Regions from separate parts of the Pseudomonas sp. TH39(2020) genome, predicted to be linked through region 1. Evidence: predicted binding sites of a transcription regulator. Region 1 holds the regulator's gene; each other region holds the start of a gene.

Region 1 (4,784 bases):
AACGCTTCCTCGATCAGCCGGTGGCAAAGATCGATGAAACCGCGATCGACTATTACGCGATCAACGCCCACAGCGTGCAATACCTGCCGGACGGCAAACTGCAATACGAAATGACGTCCGACAAGGTTGAACACCTGAAAGCCACCGAAGTGACGCTGTTGACCAATCCCGACCTGAACATGTTCCGCGGCACCGAGTTTCCGTGGCACGTCCAGAGCGAGCACGGCGAAGTGAATCCCGACGGCACTCAGGTCGAACTGATTGACTCGGTGCGCATCACGCGCTTCGACGAGAAAAACCGCAAGACCCTGATTACCTCCACCCGCATGACAGTGTTCCCGCAGCAGCAATATGCGCAGACCGAGCAACCCGTTAGAATCGACGGCGCTGGTGGTGTGTCGACTGGCAAGGGAATGAAAGCGTATTTGAAAGAAAGCAGGATACACCTGCTATCGAACGTAAGAGGACAGTATGAGGCTCGTTAAAACCCTCCCTATTTTGCTCGGTCTGAGCGCAGCACTGGGAAGCGTGAGCGCCTGGGCACTGCCGACCGATCAATCGCAGCCTATCCGCATTCAGGCCGACGATGCCCAGCTGGACGACAAGAATGGCGTTGCCACCTATAAAGGTGACGTGATCATCACTCAGGGCTCGATGATCGTTAAAGGCAACACCGTGACCATCACCCGCACGCCGACCGGCGACATCGACGTGGTGACTTCGGTGGGCAACCTCGCCTATTTCGAGCAACTGCAAACTGCAGGTGACACCAAACCCGTTCAGGGCTGGGGCGTGACCATCCAGTACCACGCAGCGCAAAACCGCGTCGTGCTGATCGATAAGGCAAAAGTTGTCGACAAGGACAACAACGTCACCCAAGGCGAGAAAATCGTCTACGACACGGTCAAGAAGCTTGCGAGCGCCGGTCGCGCCACGGGCAACAAGGTCACCGAGTCGCGTCCGCGCATCGACATGGTGATCCAGCCGAAGAAGAAAACCGACGAGCAAAAGGCCCAGTAATGGCAACTCTGAAAGCTCAGCATCTGGCCAAGAGCTACAAGAGCCGCCAGGTCGTGCGTGACGTCAGCCTGTCGATCGACAGCGGTCAGATCGTCGGCCTGCTGGGTCCCAACGGCGCCGGCAAGACCACCTGCTTTTACATGATTGTCGGCCTGGTGCAGGCCGATCAGGGCCGCGTACTGATTGACGACCTGGATGTCAGCCACCAGCCTATGCACGGTCGTGCGAAGGCCGGCATCGGCTATCTTCCGCAAGAAGCATCGATCTTCCGCAAACTCTCGGTAGCCGACAACATCATGGCGATCCTCGAGACCCGCAAGGAACTCGACAAGGCCGGTCGTCGCAAAGAGCTGGAAAGCCTGCTGCAGGAATTCCACATCAGCCACATCCGCGACAACCTCGGGATGAGCCTGTCCGGTGGCGAACGCCGCCGTGTGGAAATCGCCCGGGCACTGGCTACCAACCCGAAGTTCATCCTGCTCGACGAACCGTTCGCCGGCGTGGACCCGATTTCGGTGGGCGACATCAAGCAGATCATCTATCACCTCAAGGCCAAGGGCATTGGTGTGCTGATCACTGACCACAACGTCCGTGAAACCCTGGATATCTGCGAAACCGCCTACATCGTCAACGATGGCCAGCTGATCGCCGAAGGTGACTCTGCCACCATCCTGGCCAACGACCTGGTCAAGGAAGTGTATCTGGGCCATGAGTTCCGCCTGTAAGCACTGAGGTGTCTGGCTGGTTGCTCGGGCGCTTGTCTCGATAAAAAATCAACATTTTTTTATTGTTACAGCGCTCTAGGCAAACGCTGCAGTTTCGGGCATATAATTTGCTTATGTTTGGCGCTCCGGCGCCCTGTAGTGGATGGCGCATGTGCGCCGGCGAATAAGGTGTTAAGCCCCTGCCATGAAACCATCGCTAGTCTTGAGAATGGGCCAGCAGCTGACGATGACACCGCAGCTGCAACAGGCCATCCGCCTGCTCCAATTGTCGACCCTGGACCTGCAACAGGAAATCCAGGAGGCCCTGGAGTCCAATCCGATGCTCGAACGCCAGGAAGAAGGCGACGACTTCGATAACGCCGACCCCTTGGCCGACAAAGCCGAACAGCAACCTAACGCCGACATTCAGGAACCCTCCTACCAGGAAACCGCCCCGACGGTTGATAACCTCGAGGAAGGCGACTGGAACGAGCGCATCCCCAACGAACTGCCCGTCGATACCGCGTGGGAAGACGTCTACCAGACCAGCGCCAGCAGCCTGCCGAGCAACGATGACGACGAGTGGGACTTCACCACCCGGACATCGGCCGGCGAAAGCCTGCAAAGCCACCTGCTGTGGCAACTGAACCTGGCCCCTATGTCCGACACCGATCGCCTGATCGCCGTGACCCTGATCGACTGCATCAACAATCAGGGCTACCTGGACGAAACCCTCGAGGAGATTCTCGAAGCCTTCGACCCGGAACTGGACATCGAACTGGACGAAATCGAAGCCGTCCTGCACCGCATCCAGCAATTCGAACCCGCTGGCATCGGCGCCCGCAACCTGGGCGAATGCCTGCTGCTGCAATTGCGCCAGTTGCCCGCCAAGACGCCTTGGCTGGTCGAGGCCAAACGCCTGGTCACCGATTACATCGACCTGCTCGGCAGCCGCGATTACAGCCAGCTGATGCGTCGCATGAAGCTCAAGGAAGATGAACTGCGCCAAGTAATTGAACTGGTGCAGAGCCTCAACCCGCGCCCAGGCTCGCAAATCGAGTCCAGCGAAGCCGAATACGTCGTTCCCGACGTGATCGTACGCAAGGACAACGAGCGCTGGCTGGTGGAGCTGAACCAGGAATCCGTGCCACGACTGCGGGTCAACGCTCAATACGCCGGTTTCGTGCGCCGCGCCGACACCAGCGCCGATAACACCTTCATGCGCAATCAGTTGCAAGAGGCCCGCTGGTTCATCAAGAGCCTGCAAAGCCGCAACGAAACCCTGATGAAAGTAGCCACTCAGATCGTCGAGCATCAGCGCGGCTTTCTTGAATACGGCGACGAAGCCATGAAACCGCTGGTCCTGCATGACATCGCCGAAGCGGTGGGCATGCACGAGTCGACGATTTCACGGGTGACCACGCAGAAATTCATGCATACCCCACGGGGCATATATGAACTGAAATACTTTTTCTCCAGCCACGTCAGCACCTCTGAGGGCGGTGAATGCTCGTCCACGGCGATCCGCGCGATCATCAAAAAACTGGTTGCCGCGGAAAATCAGAAAAAGCCGTTGAGTGACAGCAAGATCGCTGGTTTACTGGAGGCACAAGGCATTCAGGTGGCTCGCCGCACCGTCGCCAAGTACCGCGAATCTCTAGGGATCGCGCCTTCGAGCGAACGCAAGCGGTTGATGTAGAGCCACGCCACAGCGTTCCAGTGGCAGGCATTTCTGCCTGCCGCTTTATGCACTGGCAACGAAGGAGAAGCTGTATGCAAGTCAACATCAGTGGACACCAACTGGAAGTGACCGAACCTCTTCGCACCTACATCGGCGAAAAACTCGAACGATTAGAGAGGCATTTCGACAAGATCACCAACGTGCAGGTCACGATGACGGTCGAAAAGCTCAAGCAGAAAATCGAAGCCACGCTGCATATTCCCGGCAATGAAGTGGTCGCAAACGCGGAGCATACCGATATGTACGCGGCGATCGACGCACTGACCGACAAGCTGGATAAACAACTCAAAAAGCATAAGGAAAAGACCCAAAGCCTCCTCCAGGGCGCGACCGGTCGTTAACACTCCCAACCCATGATCCGACTTGAAAGCATCCTGACCCCCGGCCGTTCCCTCGTGAACGTGCCGGGCGGCAGTAAAAAGAAAGCCCTCGAGCAAATTGCCAACCTTATCCACAAAGAAGTGCCGGATCTGGAGATGCAAGATGTCTTCGAGGCTCTGATTGCCCGTGAAAAACTCGGCTCAACCGGTTTTGGCAACGGCATCGCCATTCCCCACTGCCGCCTGAAGGGCTGCACCTCGCCCATCAGCGCCCTGATGCACCTTGATGCACCCATTGATTTCGACGCCATCGACGGCGCCCCGGTTGACCTGCTGTTCGTTTTGCTGGTCCCGGAAGCCGCTACCGATGCGCACCTGGAGTTACTGCGCCAGATCGCCAGCATGCTCGACCGCAAGGAAGTGCGCGAAAAACTGCGCAGCGCCCCGAGCAATGAAGCCTTGTATCAGGTTGTCCTGGACGAGCAAAACGGTCATTAACCATGCGCTTGATCATCGTCAGTGGCCGCTCCGGCTCAGGTAAAAGTACCGCACTCGATGTTCTCGAGGACAACGGCTACTACTGCATCGACAACCTGCCCGCCGGTCTGCTGCCGGAACTGGCCGAACGCGCGTTAATTCACACCGAGCTGGCGCAACCGCTGGTTGCCGTATCGATTGATGCGCGTAACTTGCCGAGTCACTTGTCGCGGTTTCCCGAACTGCTGGAAGAAGTGCGCAGCCGGCATATCCAGTGTGATGTGCTTTATCTGGACGCCGACGAAGAAACCTTGCTCAAACGTTTCTCGGAAACCCGCCGTCGTCACCCGCTGAGCAATACCAATCGCTCGCTGGCCGAGGCCATCAACGATGAGACCGCCCTGCTCGGGCCGATTGCCGATCTCGCCGATCTCAAAGTAAACACCACCAATCTGAACCTGTATCAGCTGCGAGATACCATCAAGCTGCGCCTGCTGAACCAGCCGGAACCCGGCACGGCGT
Region 2 (4,784 bases), 620 kb from region 1:
GTCGGTGGCGCGCAAGCAGGTGACCCGTTGCCTGCAGACGGTCGGTGTCGAAGTGGTGGCGTTGAACGACGGTCGGCAAGCGCTGGATTACCTGCGCAAGCTGGTCGACGAGGGCAAGAAGCCGGAAGAAGAGTTCCTGATGATGATTTCCGACATCGAGATGCCGGAGATGGACGGGTACACCCTCACGGCCGAGATCCGCAACGACCCTCGCATGCAAAAGCTTCACATCATCCTGCATACTTCGTTGTCGGGTGTATTCAATCAGGCGATGGTCAAGAAGGTCGGTGCCGATGACTTCCTTGCCAAATTCCGTCCTGATGACCTGGCATCCCGGGTAGTCAACCGGATCAAAGCAGCAGACATCAGCCAGGGGCCTTCTGCCCCTAACGGTTAATACGATTTAAGAGGCGGCATCTTTGTCTACGGGTAATTTGGATTTCGAACAGTTCCGGGTCTTCCTGGAAAAGGCCTGTGGCATTTTGCTCGGTGAAAACAAGCAGTACCTGGTCTCGAGCCGTCTCAACAAACTGATGGAACAGCAAGGCATCAAGTCCCTGGGTGAGCTGGTCCAGCGCATCCAGACCCAGCCGCGCAGCGGTTTGCGCGAGATGGTGGTGGACGCCATGACCACCAACGAAACCCTGTGGTTTCGTGACACCTACCCGTTTGAAGTCTTGAAGAACAAGGTGCTGCCCGCAGCGATCAAGGCCGCCCCTGGCCAGCGTCTGCGGATCTGGTCGGCGGCCTGTTCGTCGGGTCAGGAACCGTATTCGCTGTCGATGTCGATCGATGAGTTCGAGCGCGTGAACATGGGCCAGTTGAAGATGGGCGTACAGATCGTTGCCACCGACCTGTCCGGTACCATGCTGACCAACTGCAAGGCCGGCGAGTACGACAGCCTGGCGATCGGCCGTGGCCTGTCGCCCGAGCGCCTTCAACGTTACTTCGACCCGAAAGGGCCGGGACGCTGGGCCATCAAGGCACCGATCAAGAGCCGGGTGGAGTTTCGCTCGTTCAACTTGCTGGACAGCTACGCGAGCCTCGGCAAGTTCGACATCGTGTTCTGCCGCAACGTGCTGATCTACTTCTCCGCCCAGGTGAAGAAGGACATCCTGTTGCGCATTCACAGCACGTTGAAGCCAGGCGGTTATCTGTTCCTCGGTGCTTCCGAGGCGCTGAACGGTTTGCCGGATCATTACCAGATGGTCCAGTGCAGCCCGGGGATTATTTACCAGGCCAAGTGATTGGCCGGCAGCGTAAAGAAACTGTCGACCTCAAAGTAATGCCAGTCAGCCAAGCTGACTGGCATTTTTGTTTTGGGCATAGGACATCGAACGCTATTGGCGGTACCCGAGATTATTTGAGGTCGCTGTACGTCAATGGGTACGCACACAGCGGTGGGTGGGAATCTGTCCATTCCCTGGCAAACGCCTTGCCGGCTTCGATTTGTTCGGGTGTGGATCGGCTGGTCAGAGTGGCCAGCAGATTGGCTGCTTCACGATGCCTGATATATTCCCGAGTGCTGTCGACCACCAGCCAAAGCAAGCCATAGCCCTTGATGTAGTCATAGCTGAAGTTATAGCGATCGAGGTTTTGTTCGGTGTCGAAATAGTGCATGAGCGCGTAGCTATAGGCGAGTACGGCGTTGAGATCATTGTGTTCAAGTCGCTTTAACAGCCAATACTGCTGATAAGGAATATTCCTGTACCTGACCCGCAGGTTGCTCAACCAGGTCATCGCAGGAGGGAAACCGGCTTGGGCGGACTTTCTCAGCATGATGTCCCGCAGGCTGTCCCAGTTTGAATCGGCAGGCCTGAGTGCCCTGTCGTTTTCGTAGAGGAGGGCCTGGATGTAGATCGCCTCTCCATTGCCCGCTACGCCAGCCTTTTTCAGCCAGGCGATATCCTTGGTCAGTTCATACATTTCAAGCATGGCGTCGCTGTCGCCAATATCGGCCCGCTCGCGCGCCAGTTTCAAGGCTTTCGCAAGAGAGTCGGTATCGCCCAGGCGCATCAACGAATAGACGTGATCTTGCGCGCCGGCCAGTTCGTACCACTTTTTGGCCGAGCCGGTGGTATTGCCTTCGCGGCGTCGAAAGATTTCGCCCAGCGCATATTGTGATTCGGCATCACCAGCAGTGGCCGCGATAGTCAGGTCGCTTTCAGCATCCAGGTATTCCCGCAGATGGTAACGCTGCAGTCCTCGTGTTTTGGCAGCCCGTTGCGGATCGGTTAATGGCGACACGAGCGAGTGGATTGATTTGATCAGTGTGTGAAGCGCCGTAAATACATCAGCGTGAATATGCATGTTCAGTCCCTGTGTGGATGCAAAGTGGAGTTGCCAACACAGGTTATCGGGGGGGCGGTGGCCAGAAGCGGTACATATTTATGGACGCCTGCCACTTTTGCGTCAGCTCCTCAGAGGCATGCGCCCATGGACAAGCGGCAGAAAAGCGGCAGACGGCGGAAACCCGTTGCCGCTTTTCTGGCATTGCCACGTTGCCACGGCCCGCAAAGCCCCGGTTTACGGGCTTTTTTGAATTGGCACGCCGCTTGCTATGTCCCTGTTACGAAAAATCAGGTCACCCGAAGGTTTCCGACATGAGCATCAGCTTCGATAAAGCGCTCGGTATCCACGAACAAGCCCTGGGCTTCCGCGCTCAGCGTGCCGAAGTCCTGGCCAACAACATCGCCAACGCCGACACCCCGAACTACAAGGCTCGGGATCTGGACTTCTCGAAAGTGCTCGCCGAGCAGAACGAAAAGACCAAGAGCGGCACTTTCGCCTTGAACATGACCAACAGCCGTCATATCGAAGCCGAAGGCCTGGGCAATGGCGACGAGTCGCTGCTGTATCGCACGCCGATGCAACCGTCGATCGACCAGAACACTGTGGACGCCCAACTGGAACAGTCGAACTACGCGGAAAACGCGGTCGGCTTCCAGGCCAGCTTCACCCTGCTCAACAGCAAATTCAAAGGGCTGATATCAGCCCTGCGCGGAGAGTAAGCCATGTCTCTATCCAGTGTTTTCAACATTGCCGGTAGCGGCATGAGTGCCCAGACCACTCGCTTGAACACCGTCGCCAGTAACATCGCCAACGCCGAAACCGTCTCGTCGAGCATCGACCAGACCTACCGTGCTCGGCACCCGGTATTCGCCACCATGTTCCAGGGTGGCCAGAGCGGTGGCAGCGACTCGCTGTTCCAGAACCAGGACGCCGCCGGTCAAGGCGTGCAAGTGCTGGGCGTGGTCGAAGACCAGAGCAACCTTGAGGCGCGCTACGAGCCGAACCATCCGGCGGCCGACGCCAAGGGCTACGTCTACTACCCGAACGTCAACGTGGTGGAAGAAATGGCTGACATGATTTCCGCGAGCCGTTCGTTCCAGACCAACGCCGAAATGATGAACACCGCCAAAACCATGATGCAGAAGGTCCTGACCCTCGGTCAGTGATAAGGGGCGACTCAGATGAGTGTTACCGATACCACCAGTGGCATTAGCCTCAAGGACATCCTGGCCAACTCCTCGATCAAGACCAGCACCACGACGGATGGCCTGGCGTCGGCGACGAACAGCGCCACCGGCAAAAAGGCCCTGGGCAAGGACGCGTTCCTGCAGTTGCTGGTAACGCAACTGAAAAACCAGAACCCGCTGGAGCCACAGGACAACGGCGCGTTCGTCGCCCAGTTGGCGCAGTTCAGTAGCCTGGAAGGCATCACCACGCTCAACGACACCGTCAGTGGCCTGGCGAGCAATTACAACTCGTCCCAGGCGTTGCAGGCGTCGTCGCTGGTCGGGCGTTCGGTTATTGCACCGGGCGACAAGGCTGTGGTCGATACCTCCAAGAGTTTCAGCGGCACCCTTGCCGTACCGGCGTCGGTGGACCCGGTCACGGTCAAGATCACCGATGCCGATGGCAAGGTTGTCCGCACCCTCAACCTGGGCAGCCAGGTCGCCGGTACTTCCAGTTTCATCTGGGACGGCAAAAACGATGCAGGCGAAGTGGCCAAGGCGGGTACCTATACCTTTGGCGCTACGGCGACCTACGACGGCAAGGCGACCTCGCTGGTGACGTACCTGCCGGCCACCGTCAACAGCGTGACCATCAGCCAGACCGGCGGTGAGTTGATGCTCAACCTGGCCGGGGCAGGCAGCATCGCCCTGTCCAAAGTACAAACCATTGGTATGTAGAGCCGACTAACACGGCACAAAGGAGTGGAATATGTCTTTCAATATCGGCCTTAGCGGTCTCTATGCAGCCAACAAACAACTGGACGTGACCGGTAACAACATCGCCAACGTCGCGACCACCGGTTTCAAATCGTCCCGTGCAGAATTCGAAGACGTCTACTCGGCGACCAAGCTGGGTTCGGGCGGCAAGACCACCGGTAACGGTGTGCGTCTGGCCAACGTTTCCCAACAGTTCACCCAGGGCGACATCAACAACACCGGTAACGTGCTGGACATGGGCATCAACGGCTCCGGCTTCTTCGTGCTGAACAACAGCGGCTCGCTGTCCTACACCCGTGCCGGTACGTTCAAGGTCGACAAGGACGGTTACGTCACCAACACCGACGGCACTTCGCGTCTGCAGGGCTACGGTGTGGATGCCAATGGCAAGATTCAGAACGGTGTGTTGACCGACCTGCGCATTGACACCTCCAACCTGGCGCCGAAAACCACCACCACCGTGTCGTCGACCATCAACCTGAACTCTTCGGCTGATGTGATTGACCAGGCGGTTGTGGCCAACAAGTTCGATCCGACCAAGTCAGCCAC
Region 3 (4,784 bases), 1.2 Mb from region 1:
GCAGCTTGAGCGAGTTGCCAGCGTTGTTGGCTCGGTGGAACGCCCAACACTGATCCGGAATTCACATACAACCCTTGTGGGAGCGAGCCTGCTCGCGAAAGCGGTGGGTCATCCGACATCTATTTTGAATGTGATGCCCCCTTCGCGAGCAGGCTCGTTCCCACAGTGGATAGTGCCAAGTCCATACCTTTTCTTCGCCCATGAAAAAGCCCGCAGCGACGGCGGGCTTTTTCAGCAAGCAAGTAGCAGGCTCAGATAGGCCGGCTGCCGTACTTGTTATCAGGCTTCTTGGGCGGATCGGCGACCACATTGGCCTCCACTTCCTGCACCTTGCCGCCTTTGGCCAGGAACTCTTCCATGGCCCGCGCCAGAGCATCACGCTCCTTGTTTTTTGCTTCGACGCTCGGCAGCTCATCGATCGATACCGCTGCCTTGGCTTTGCCTTTGGCGGTCGGAACGGGCGCTTCACCGCCATCGTCTTCAGCGACGTCGTCCGTCGCCGCTTCCAGACCTTCTTCGGTTTCGTCGTCGTCGCCTACTTCGAGGTCGTCGTTTTCCAGATCATCGTCGCTCATGTTCTACCTCATGACTTGCGAAAAGCAGATTAGTTATAGCCCAGCATCGCCGTCTGTCGAAGGCCGCCGGGAAAAATTCTACAAACGCTGGTAACCAGCGGTTTACGCCTCTTCACCATGCACGGTGGCGAGGACTTTACGGGCACCGCCAAAATCACGGTGCTCGCCCAGATAAACGCCTTGCCAGGTCCCCAGCGCCAGTCGGCCTGCCGAAATCGGCAAACTGAGCTGACAGCCAAGTACGCTGGCCTTGAAGTGCGCCGGGAGGTCGTCCAGGCCTTCGTCGTTATGCTCATAGCCGTCTGCTCCTTGTGGGATCAGACGATTGAAAAATCGTTCGAAGTCGCGACGTACCGCCGGATCGGCGTTCTCGTTGATGGTCAACGACGCCGAGGTATGCTGCAGCCACAAATGCAACAGACCGACCCGACATGCCTTGAGTTCAGGCAGGCCGGCGAGTAACTCGTCCGTTACCAGATGAAAGCCCCGGGGCCTCGCCCGCAGAGTAATCAGAGTCTGTTGCCACATACAGTTCTCCGCACGTTCGGGGCGCATTCTAGCGCGCTCTGGGAAAAAACAAAGGCCCTAATATTCCTTCTATCATGTAAGCCATTGGCCGCAGAAAAACGCCCGTCGTAAACGCCACTAAACGTGTACGAAAAAACCTTTCAGCAGTTACTTCACTGACAAACTCCAGACAAAAAAATGCCCGGCAAGCCGGGCAAGTTTTTTGTGCGCGTACTTACAAGTTGTAGCCGCGTTCGTTGTGAAGTGCCAGATCGATGCCGACGGCCTCTTCTTCCTCAGAGATACGCAGGCCCATGACAGCGTCCAGGACCTTGAGGATGATGAAGGTGACGATCGCGGTGTAGATCACCGTGAAGCCCACGCCTTTGCACTGAATCCAGACTTGTGCGGCGATGTCGGTGACGGTGCCGAAACCTCCCAGCGACGGTGCAGCGAAGACACCGGTCAGGATCGCGCCGAGGATACCGCCGATACCGTGTACGCCGAAGGCATCCAGGGAGTCGTCATAGCCGAGTTTGCGTTTCAGGGTGGTGGCGCAGAAGAAGCACACCACGCCGGCGGCCAGACCGATGACCAGAGCGCCCATCGGGCCCACGGTGCCAGCGGCTGGCGTGATTGCAACCAGACCGGCCACAACACCTGAAGCGATACCCAGAGCACTTGGTTTGCCGTGCGTGATCCACTCGGCGAACATCCAGCCCAGTGCAGCGGCGGCGGTTGCGATCTGGGTCACCAACATCGCCATACCGGCAGTGCCGTTGGCCGCAGCAGCGGAACCGGCGTTGAAGCCGAACCAGCCAACCCACAGCATGGCAGCGCCCATCAGGGTGTAACCGAGGTTGTGCGGCGCCATCGGGGTAGTCGGGAAGCCTTTGCGCTTGCCCAGTACCAGGCAGGCAATCAGACCGGCCACACCGGCGTTGATGTGCACCACGGTGCCGCCGGCGAAGTCCAGCACGCCCCAGTCCCACAACAGGCCGCCGTTACCGGACCAGACCATGTGCGCGATCGGTGCGTAAACCAGGGTAAACCAGACGCCCATGAAGATCAGCATGGCGGAGAACTTCATCCGCTCGGCGAAGGCACCGACGATCAGCGCAGGGGTGATGATGGCGAACGTCATCTGGAAGGTGACGAACACCGCTTCAGGGAACAGCGCCGCAGGGCCGGTCAGGCTCGCTGGCGTGACACCGGCGAGGAATGCCTTGCCCATGCCACCGAAGAACGAGTTGAAGTTGATGACGCCTTGTTCCATGCCGGTGGTGTCGAACGCGATGCTGTAGCCATAAATGACCCACAGGATGCTGATCAGACCGGTAATGGCAAAGCACTGCATCATCACGGAAAGAATGTTTTTGGAGCGAACCATGCCGCCGTAGAACAGCGCGAGGCCGGGAATGGTCATGAACAGCACGAGGGCTGTCGAGGTCATCATCCAGGCAGTGTCGCCGGAATTGAGGACTGGGGCCGCCACTTCGTCTGCCGCCATAGCCAGGCCGGGCATTACGAGGGACAACAGGGCTCCTAGCCCTGCGAATTTACGCAGAGTCATATTGTTTTCTCCTGGGGCGTTGGGTTTGTGGCGGCTTAGATTGCGTCGGTATCGGTTTCGCCGGTACGGATGCGAATCGCCTGTTCCAGATTGACCACGAAGATCTTGCCGTCACCGATCTTGCCGGTGTTGGCAGCCTTGGTTATCGCCTCGATAACCCGGTCAAGATCCTTGTCGTCAATGGCGACATCGATCTTCACCTTTGGCAGGAAATCGACCACGTATTCCGCGCCGCGATACAGCTCGGTGTGACCCTTCTGCCGACCGAAGCCTTTGACTTCAGTAACGGTAATGCCCTGCACGCCGATCTCGGACAGCGACTCGCGTACGTCGTCCAGTTTGAACGGCTTGATGATGGCAGTGACTAGCTTCATGAAAACTCTCTCCCGAATTGGTGGACTTGCCCCAGGAAAACAAACCCGACTCAAGTCTAAGCGCAGTGCCTGGCTTTGTAACGCATCGTCGGCCTTACCTGCCCGTCCGACGCCTGCTAACCACTCCGCACGAAACACTTCCCCCGTTCCGCTTGGCGCACTGCATTCGTCACAGTGACTGCATCAGTGCATGGGTCAGTACCGACTAAGCAGAAAGCTTGCCATCTCGCCGAAACCCACTGATTTCAAGCTTTTGGCCGCTGTTGCAAGCGGCTTCGCGCAAATGACCTGACGGATACGCACAACAACAGTGCGCGGCCGTCCGTCCCCATGCGCGAAAAGCGTGCACCCCTGACTGCGAGATTGACTATAGACACTGCGTGATACACTGCCCGCCATTGTTGACAGGACATTTCCCATGCTCGCACCCAAAGACTTCCTCGATGCCCTGAGCGGCACTGCCTCCCGCCTCTTCAGCGGCGACACCCCGCTGCCGAAAAGCGAAATCGAAAGCCAGTTCAAGGCTCTGTTGCAGAGCGGCTTCAGCAAGCTGGATCTGGTGAGCCGGGAAGAGTTTGATAGCCAGATGGTTGTGCTCGCACGGACGCGTGCACGGTTGGAGAGCCTTGAGGCGAAGGTGGCGGAGCTGGAAGCGAAGCTCAATCCACCTGCGGAATAATGCGGTCCCCTGTGGGAGCGAGCCTGCTCGCGAATAGAGTCACCTCGGTCTCCAGCCATCCCACACTGAACAGACCACCCCTGTAGGAGCTGCCGAAGGCTGCGATCTTTTGATCTTCAGCCCCGCCACCATCTCGGCAACGTCCTACAAAGATCACACCGCCGTCCGATTGCGCCACAAAGCCCCGGTTCCTAAGCTCACCCAATGCTGAATGTTCAGCACTGGGTTTGGCGACCTGGATACCCCGATGCGGCACGACACATTCGGACAGGGAAATTCCCGTCTCGATTTATGGCGGCTGTGCGTGGGAGACCTTCGGGTCTGCCGGAATTCGGGCGTCGCCGGTTCGCCAACCCACGCACAGCTGCCACCCTTTTCGTTTGGCGACGATCAGAGGCAGTTTCTCTCCACTCGACCCCGAGAACTGCACCATGGATGAAAACTATCTGACGCCACACATCTTCACCCGCCACAAACTCCACCTCCACGCTCTACTGTTGGAAAACCAAGCGTGGTTCTGCGCCCGAGACCTGGGCCGATTGCTTCGCCTGTTCCTCGACGAACGCGCCGTCCGCAAACTCGATCCCGACCAACACCAAACTTTACGAATGCCCATCCACGGCAGCATCGAAAACACCCTGATGATCAGCGAATCCGGCGTTTACGCACTGCTGGTCTACCACTACTGCCCCGAATACCGGGCCCTGCGCGAATGGCTAACCCACGACGTAGTCCCCTCCCTCAGAGACGCCCAGCAACCCACCTCAACCGAACGCCCGATCCTGAGCCTGCTGAACTGGCCCGAGATGTCGTTGAATTTGCTGCACTGGAATAACCAACCGTGGATTCGCTTGCAGGATGTTCCGCACATGCTGGCGGATAGTGAACGGCCGCAGCGCTCGATCAATGCACCGTGGTGGAAGCGTGCTTCCCGAATACTCCTAGCATTCTAAACGACAAAAAAACCCCACGTTTGTAACGTGGGGTTCGTTCAGGAGCAGAGGATCAGGCGCAGTGCGAAAGACGCTCAACCTGATCCCGGATCGCAGCCCCTCGTTCAATCTCAGCTTTACGCA
Region 4 (4,784 bases), 630 kb from region 1:
TGATGGCGATGTTGCGTAGATTTTCGATCACTTGTGTATCTCGATCAGAGGATTCGGTGTGCTGACAAGTCTTGGCAGCGATTAACAGTAGAGTCCGGCAAAGCCGTTACAGCTTGACGGCGGCGTCGGGGGGCCGGTGACGCAGGCCACAGGCAAACAGCCCCGGGCACTTAGCTCGGTCGATAAACGCGCACATTGGCATGCCCCTCACTGAGCAAATGGTGGGCATGCAGGCGACTCATCACGCCTTTGTCGCAATACAGCAGGTACTGGCGAGTAGGGTCCAGTTCCTTGAAACGAGCGTTCAATGCATAAAACGGCATCGCTTGTACCTCAATGCCAACAAGGCCCAGCGGGTCGTCTTCAGCGGCATCCGGATGACGGATATCGATGACGATCTGACCAGCCAGCGCTTCACTGACTTCTTCGATCTGCAAGTCCTGGCCCAATTCGTCGATCACACGATCGATCGGCACCAGTTTGGCGTTCTCGAGCGCACGCTCAAGTACTGCCATGTCGAACTGTTGTTCTTCGTACTCCACGCGTGGACGCTTGGCGTGGGTCTTGGGGTTCACCGAGATGACCCCGCAGTATTCCGGCATGTGCTTGGCGAAGTCGGCAGTACCGATTTCGTTGGCCAGGTCGATGATGTCCTGCTTGTGACTGGCGATCAGCGGACGCAAGACCAGCTTGTCGGTCACGCAGTCGATCACGGACAGGTTCGGCAGCGTCTGGCTCGACACCTGGGAAATCGCTTCGCCGGTGACCAGCGCATCGATCTCCAGCCGATCGGCAATACGGGAAGCAGCGCGCAACATCATACGCTTCAAAACCACGCCCATATGACTGTTATCGACTTTACCGAGAATTTCTCCCAGTACTTCCTCGAACGGCACACTCACAAATAACACGCGTTGGGAGCTGCCGTACTTCTTCCAGATGAAGTGCGCGACTTCCATAACGCCCAGTTCATGGGCTCGTCCGCCCAGATTGAAGAAGCAGAAATGGCTCATCAGCCCGCGCCGCATGATCTGGTAAGCAGCAACAGTGGAATCGAAGCCGCCGGACATCAGCACAAGCGTCTGTTCCAGGGCACCCAGCGGATAACCGCCGATGCTGTTGTGCTGGCTGTGGATCACAAACAACCGTTTGTCGCGAATTTCGAGGCGAACTTCGATTTCCGGCTCTTTCAGCGAGATTCCGGCGGCGCCGCACTGACGACGCAGTTGGCTGCCGACGTATTTCTCGACGTCCATCGAACTGAATTCATGCTTGCCGGCACGCTTGCAGCGCACCGAAAAAATCTTCCCGGCCAACGCATCACCAAAGTGCTGCTTGCACTTGGCGACGATGTCGTCGAAGTCACCCAGCGGGTATTCGTCGACTTGCAGGAAATGCGCGATGCCCGGCATGCAGCTCAGGCGCTCGGTCATCTCCTTCAGGGCTTTGGGCTCGCTGACGCGGGTTTCCAGCTCGAGATTGTCCCACACACCGTTCACCACCACAGCCGGGTCCAGGTCGCGGAGCACGGTACGGATGTTTTTGGCCAACTGGCGGATGAAACGCATCCGTACCGGGCGGCTCTTGATGGTGATCTCGGGGAAGACTTTTACGATTAGTTTCATGAAAACAGCGCGCGCTGGGCCAGCCGAAAAAGGGGGGCGCGGATTATAGCGGAAATTGCTCAAGGTTTAACCAGTTAATGTGCAGAAGGTTTTGCGCGCACCAAAACAGGTCATTTACTGGAATTAACGCTACATTACGGGGCGCTATTTCCCGCATTGCGCCGCTTTGTACCTTTATAAGCGTGAAATTGGGGCAAAAAACCCACGGTGGGGCACTGGCATGCAATTTGCTCCCTTGTGAGGCAGGTTGCCTTGGCAGAGTATTCGCGCCGGCATCACCCACATTCTAAGGGCATCCACTACTTAAGCCCGAAGCCACCCGGAGGACACTATGTCGAAGTCGGTTCAACTCATCAAAGATCATGACGTCAAGTGGATTGATCTGCGCTTCACGGACACCAAAGGCACTCAGCACCACGTGACCATGCCGGCTCGCGACGCGCTGGATGAAGCTTTCTTCGAAGAAGGCAAAATGTTCGACGGTTCCTCCATCGCTGGCTGGAAAGGCATCGAAGCCTCCGACATGATCCTGATGCCGGACGACAGCACTGCCGTTCTCGACCCGTTCACCGAAGAGCCAACCCTGATCCTGGTTTGCGACGTGATCGAGCCTTCGACCATGCAAGGCTACGACCGTGACCCACGTGCGATCGCCAAGCGTGCCGAGGAATACCTGAAGTCGACCGGTATCGGCGACACCGTATTTGTTGGTCCAGAGCCTGAATTCTTCATCTTCGACGAAGTGAAGTTCAAGTCCGACATCTCCGGCTCCATGTTCAAGATCTACTCCGAACAAGGTTCGTGGATGTCCGACCAGGACGTGGAAGGCGGCAACAAAGGCCACCGTCCAGGCGTCAAAGGCGGCTACTTCCCGGTTCCGCCGTTCGACCACGACCACGAAATCCGTACCTCCATGTGCAACGCCATGGAAGAAATGGGCCTGGTCATCGAAGTTCACCACCACGAAGTGGCCACTGCCGGCCAGAACGAAATCGGTGTGAAGTTCAACACCCTGGTGGCCAAGGCTGACGAAGTTCAGACCCTGAAGTACTGCGTACACAACGTTGCTGATGCATACGGCCGCACCGCGACCTTCATGCCTAAGCCGCTGTACGGCGACAACGGCTCGGGTATGCACGTTCACCTGTCCATCGCCAAAGATGGCAAGAACACCTTCGCTGGCGAAGGCTATGCCGGCCTGTCCGACACCGCTCTGTACTTCATCGGCGGCATCATCAAGCACGGTAAGGCCCTGAACGGCTTCACCAACCCGTCGACCAACTCCTACAAGCGTCTGGTCCCAGGTTTCGAAGCTCCGGTAATGCTGGCCTACTCGGCTCGTAACCGTTCCGCTTCAATCCGTATTCCTTACGTGTCCAGCCCTCGCGCTCGCCGTATCGAAGCTCGCTTCCCGGATCCGGCAGCCAACCCGTACCTGGCCTTCGCTGCCCTGGTAATGGCCGGCCTGGACGGTATCCAGAACAAGATCCACCCTGGCGATGCTGCTGACAAAAACCTGTATGACCTGCCGCCTGAAGAGGCGAAAGAGATCCCACAAGTTTGCGGCAGCCTGAAAGAAGCCCTGGAAGAGCTGGACAAAGGTCGTGCGTTCCTGACCAAAGGCGGCGTTTTCAGCGACGACTTCATCGACGCTTACATCGCTCTGAAAAGCGAAGAAGAAATCAAGGTTCGTACCTTCGTACACCCACTGGAATACGAGCTGTACTACAGCTGCTGATCCGGTAGCGCCTGCGCAAGCGGCGTGACAAAAAAGAGGCCTCCTTCGGGAGGCCTTTTTTGTGGGCACGATTTAGAAATCGACGCAGAACCCTGTGGGAGCGAGCCTGCTCGCGAAAGCGGTGGATCATTCGATATTGATATTGACTGACCCGGCGCTTTCGCGAGCAGGCTCGCTCCCACAGGGGGTTTGGGGTGTTTGGGAGATGCGGATAAATCATGCCCAAATGTTAACAACTTGGGTCAACCACCGCCCCTGACCTATGCTGCAACCCAACGCCTTCGCTTCCGGTCAATTTTATGGGTCGTGGTTTTCTACTGATGTTGCTGTTGATCGCCCTGCCCGCCGCAGCGCAGATCTATAAGTACACCGACGCCGACGGCAACACCGCCTACAGCAATCAACCGCCCGATGGCGTGAAGGCTCAGCCGGTCGAGTTGCCACCGTTGAACAGGGTTGAGCCTCAAGCCCCTTCTGCGCCACCTGTCGAAGCCACCAGTCGCGAACAACCGCGCAGCGCTTACGAGGTGCTGGAGCTGACCAACTTACCCACTACCGAAGCGCTGCGCGCCAACAACGGCACCTTCACCGTCAACGTGCTGATCAAACCCCGCCTGCAAGGCCCTCATCTGTTCAGGCTGTTGCTGGACGATCAACCTTACGGCCAGCCGAGCAACGTGCCGATCCTGCAACTGGTCAATATTGATCGCGGCACACACAGCCTCGCGGTGCAGGTGATCGACGGGGAAAACATCGTTCAACAAAGTCCCACCGTGACGTTCACCGTACAACGGGTGCATAAGCCGTGAGGCTGTGGCTGCTGATCGCATGCTTGATCGCCCTGCCGGTGACGGCCGAGGTGTTCACCTACGTCGACGCCCAGGGCAATCGGGTCTATACCGACCAGCCAGGCTCCGGCAACGCCAAGCGCGTGCCGCTGGCGACGAGTAACCGCATGTCCGCCAACCCAACCGGCGCTACGCCGATGACAGCGCCGAAGAAACCCGAAGCCAAAGCGCTTTTCCACTACGACATGCTGAGAATCCTCGTGCCGGAGCCAGACGCCACGGTACGCAGCAGCGCTGGCGAAATAATCGTCAGCGTTACCAGCGAACCCGGCCTGCAACGTGGCCATCGCTACCAACTGCTACTCGACGGCCAACCCACCGCAGATCCCGGCCTGAGCCCGGTATTCGCCCTGAGCAACATCGATCGCGGCAGCCATAATCTCTCTGTGGAAATCTTCGACGAGCACGGCCGCACGGTCGAGCGCACAGCCAACCAGCCGTTCCACATGCTGCGCATCTCCCTCGCGCAGAAGCGTCAGGTCAAACCCTGCGCCCTCCCCGATTACGGCCAACGGCCGGAATGCCCGCTCAAAGACAAACCCGCAGAAGAAAAAAATCCCTTCCTGCGCTTCT

What was found. The regulator sigma-54, encoded in region 1, starts transcription at its own class of promoters, with help from an activator protein. The targets are predictions, from matches to a motif close to ANTGGCATNNANNTTGCTNT.
Positions count from the first base shown of each region.
Region 2: flgB (flagellar basal body rod protein FlgB) is a predicted target of sigma-54. The motif match lies at 2,543-2,562, and genes of this name have one in related genera.
Region 3: glnK (P-II family nitrogen regulator) is a predicted target of sigma-54. The motif match lies at 3,236-3,255, and genes of this name have one in related genera.
Region 4: glnA (glutamate--ammonia ligase) is a predicted target of sigma-54. The motif match lies at 1,840-1,859, and genes of this name have one in related genera.

Region 1 covers NZ_JAEKFF010000006.1:1,105,879-1,110,662, forward strand. The annotation lists gene lptC (LPS export ABC transporter periplasmic protein LptC) at 1-485, shown strand, start outside; gene lptA (lipopolysaccharide transport periplasmic protein LptA) at 472-1,020, shown strand; gene lptB (LPS export ABC transporter ATP-binding protein) at 1,020-1,745, shown strand; gene JFU47_RS13100 (RNA polymerase factor sigma-54) at 1,930-3,423, shown strand; gene hpf (ribosome hibernation-promoting factor, HPF/YfiA family) at 3,498-3,806, shown strand; gene ptsN (PTS IIA-like nitrogen regulatory protein PtsN) at 3,819-4,283, shown strand; gene rapZ (RNase adapter RapZ) at 4,286-4,784, shown strand, end outside.
Region 2 covers NZ_JAEKFF010000006.1:481,356-486,139, reverse strand. The annotation lists gene JFU47_RS10230 (chemotaxis protein CheV) at 1-397, shown strand, start outside; gene cheR (protein-glutamate O-methyltransferase CheR) at 420-1,247, shown strand; gene JFU47_RS10220 (tetratricopeptide repeat protein) at 1,360-2,310, opposite strand; gene flgB (flagellar basal body rod protein FlgB) at 2,604-3,011, shown strand; gene flgC (flagellar basal body rod protein FlgC) at 3,015-3,458, shown strand; gene flgD (flagellar hook assembly protein FlgD) at 3,474-4,196, shown strand; gene flgE (flagellar hook protein FlgE) at 4,228-4,784, shown strand, end outside.
Region 3 covers NZ_JAEKFF010000006.1:2,321,204-2,325,987, reverse strand. The annotation lists gene JFU47_RS18310 (HAD family hydrolase) at 1-53, shown strand, start outside; gene sutA (transcriptional regulator SutA) at 252-575, opposite strand; gene JFU47_RS18300 (secondary thiamine-phosphate synthase enzyme YjbQ) at 678-1,103, opposite strand; gene JFU47_RS18295 (ammonium transporter) at 1,318-2,655, opposite strand; gene glnK (P-II family nitrogen regulator) at 2,691-3,029, opposite strand; gene JFU47_RS18285 (accessory factor UbiK family protein) at 3,448-3,708, shown strand; gene JFU47_RS18280 (BRO-N domain-containing protein) at 4,140-4,661, shown strand; gene JFU47_RS18275 (HigA family addiction module antitoxin) at 4,714-4,784, opposite strand, start outside.
Region 4 covers NZ_JAEKFF010000006.1:1,740,534-1,745,317, forward strand. The annotation lists gene typA (translational GTPase TypA) at 1-31, opposite strand, end outside; gene thiI (tRNA uracil 4-sulfurtransferase ThiI) at 171-1,625, opposite strand; gene glnA (glutamate--ammonia ligase) at 1,957-3,363, shown strand; gene JFU47_RS15695 (DUF4124 domain-containing protein) at 3,663-4,172, shown strand; gene JFU47_RS15700 (DUF4124 domain-containing protein) at 4,169-4,784, shown strand, end outside.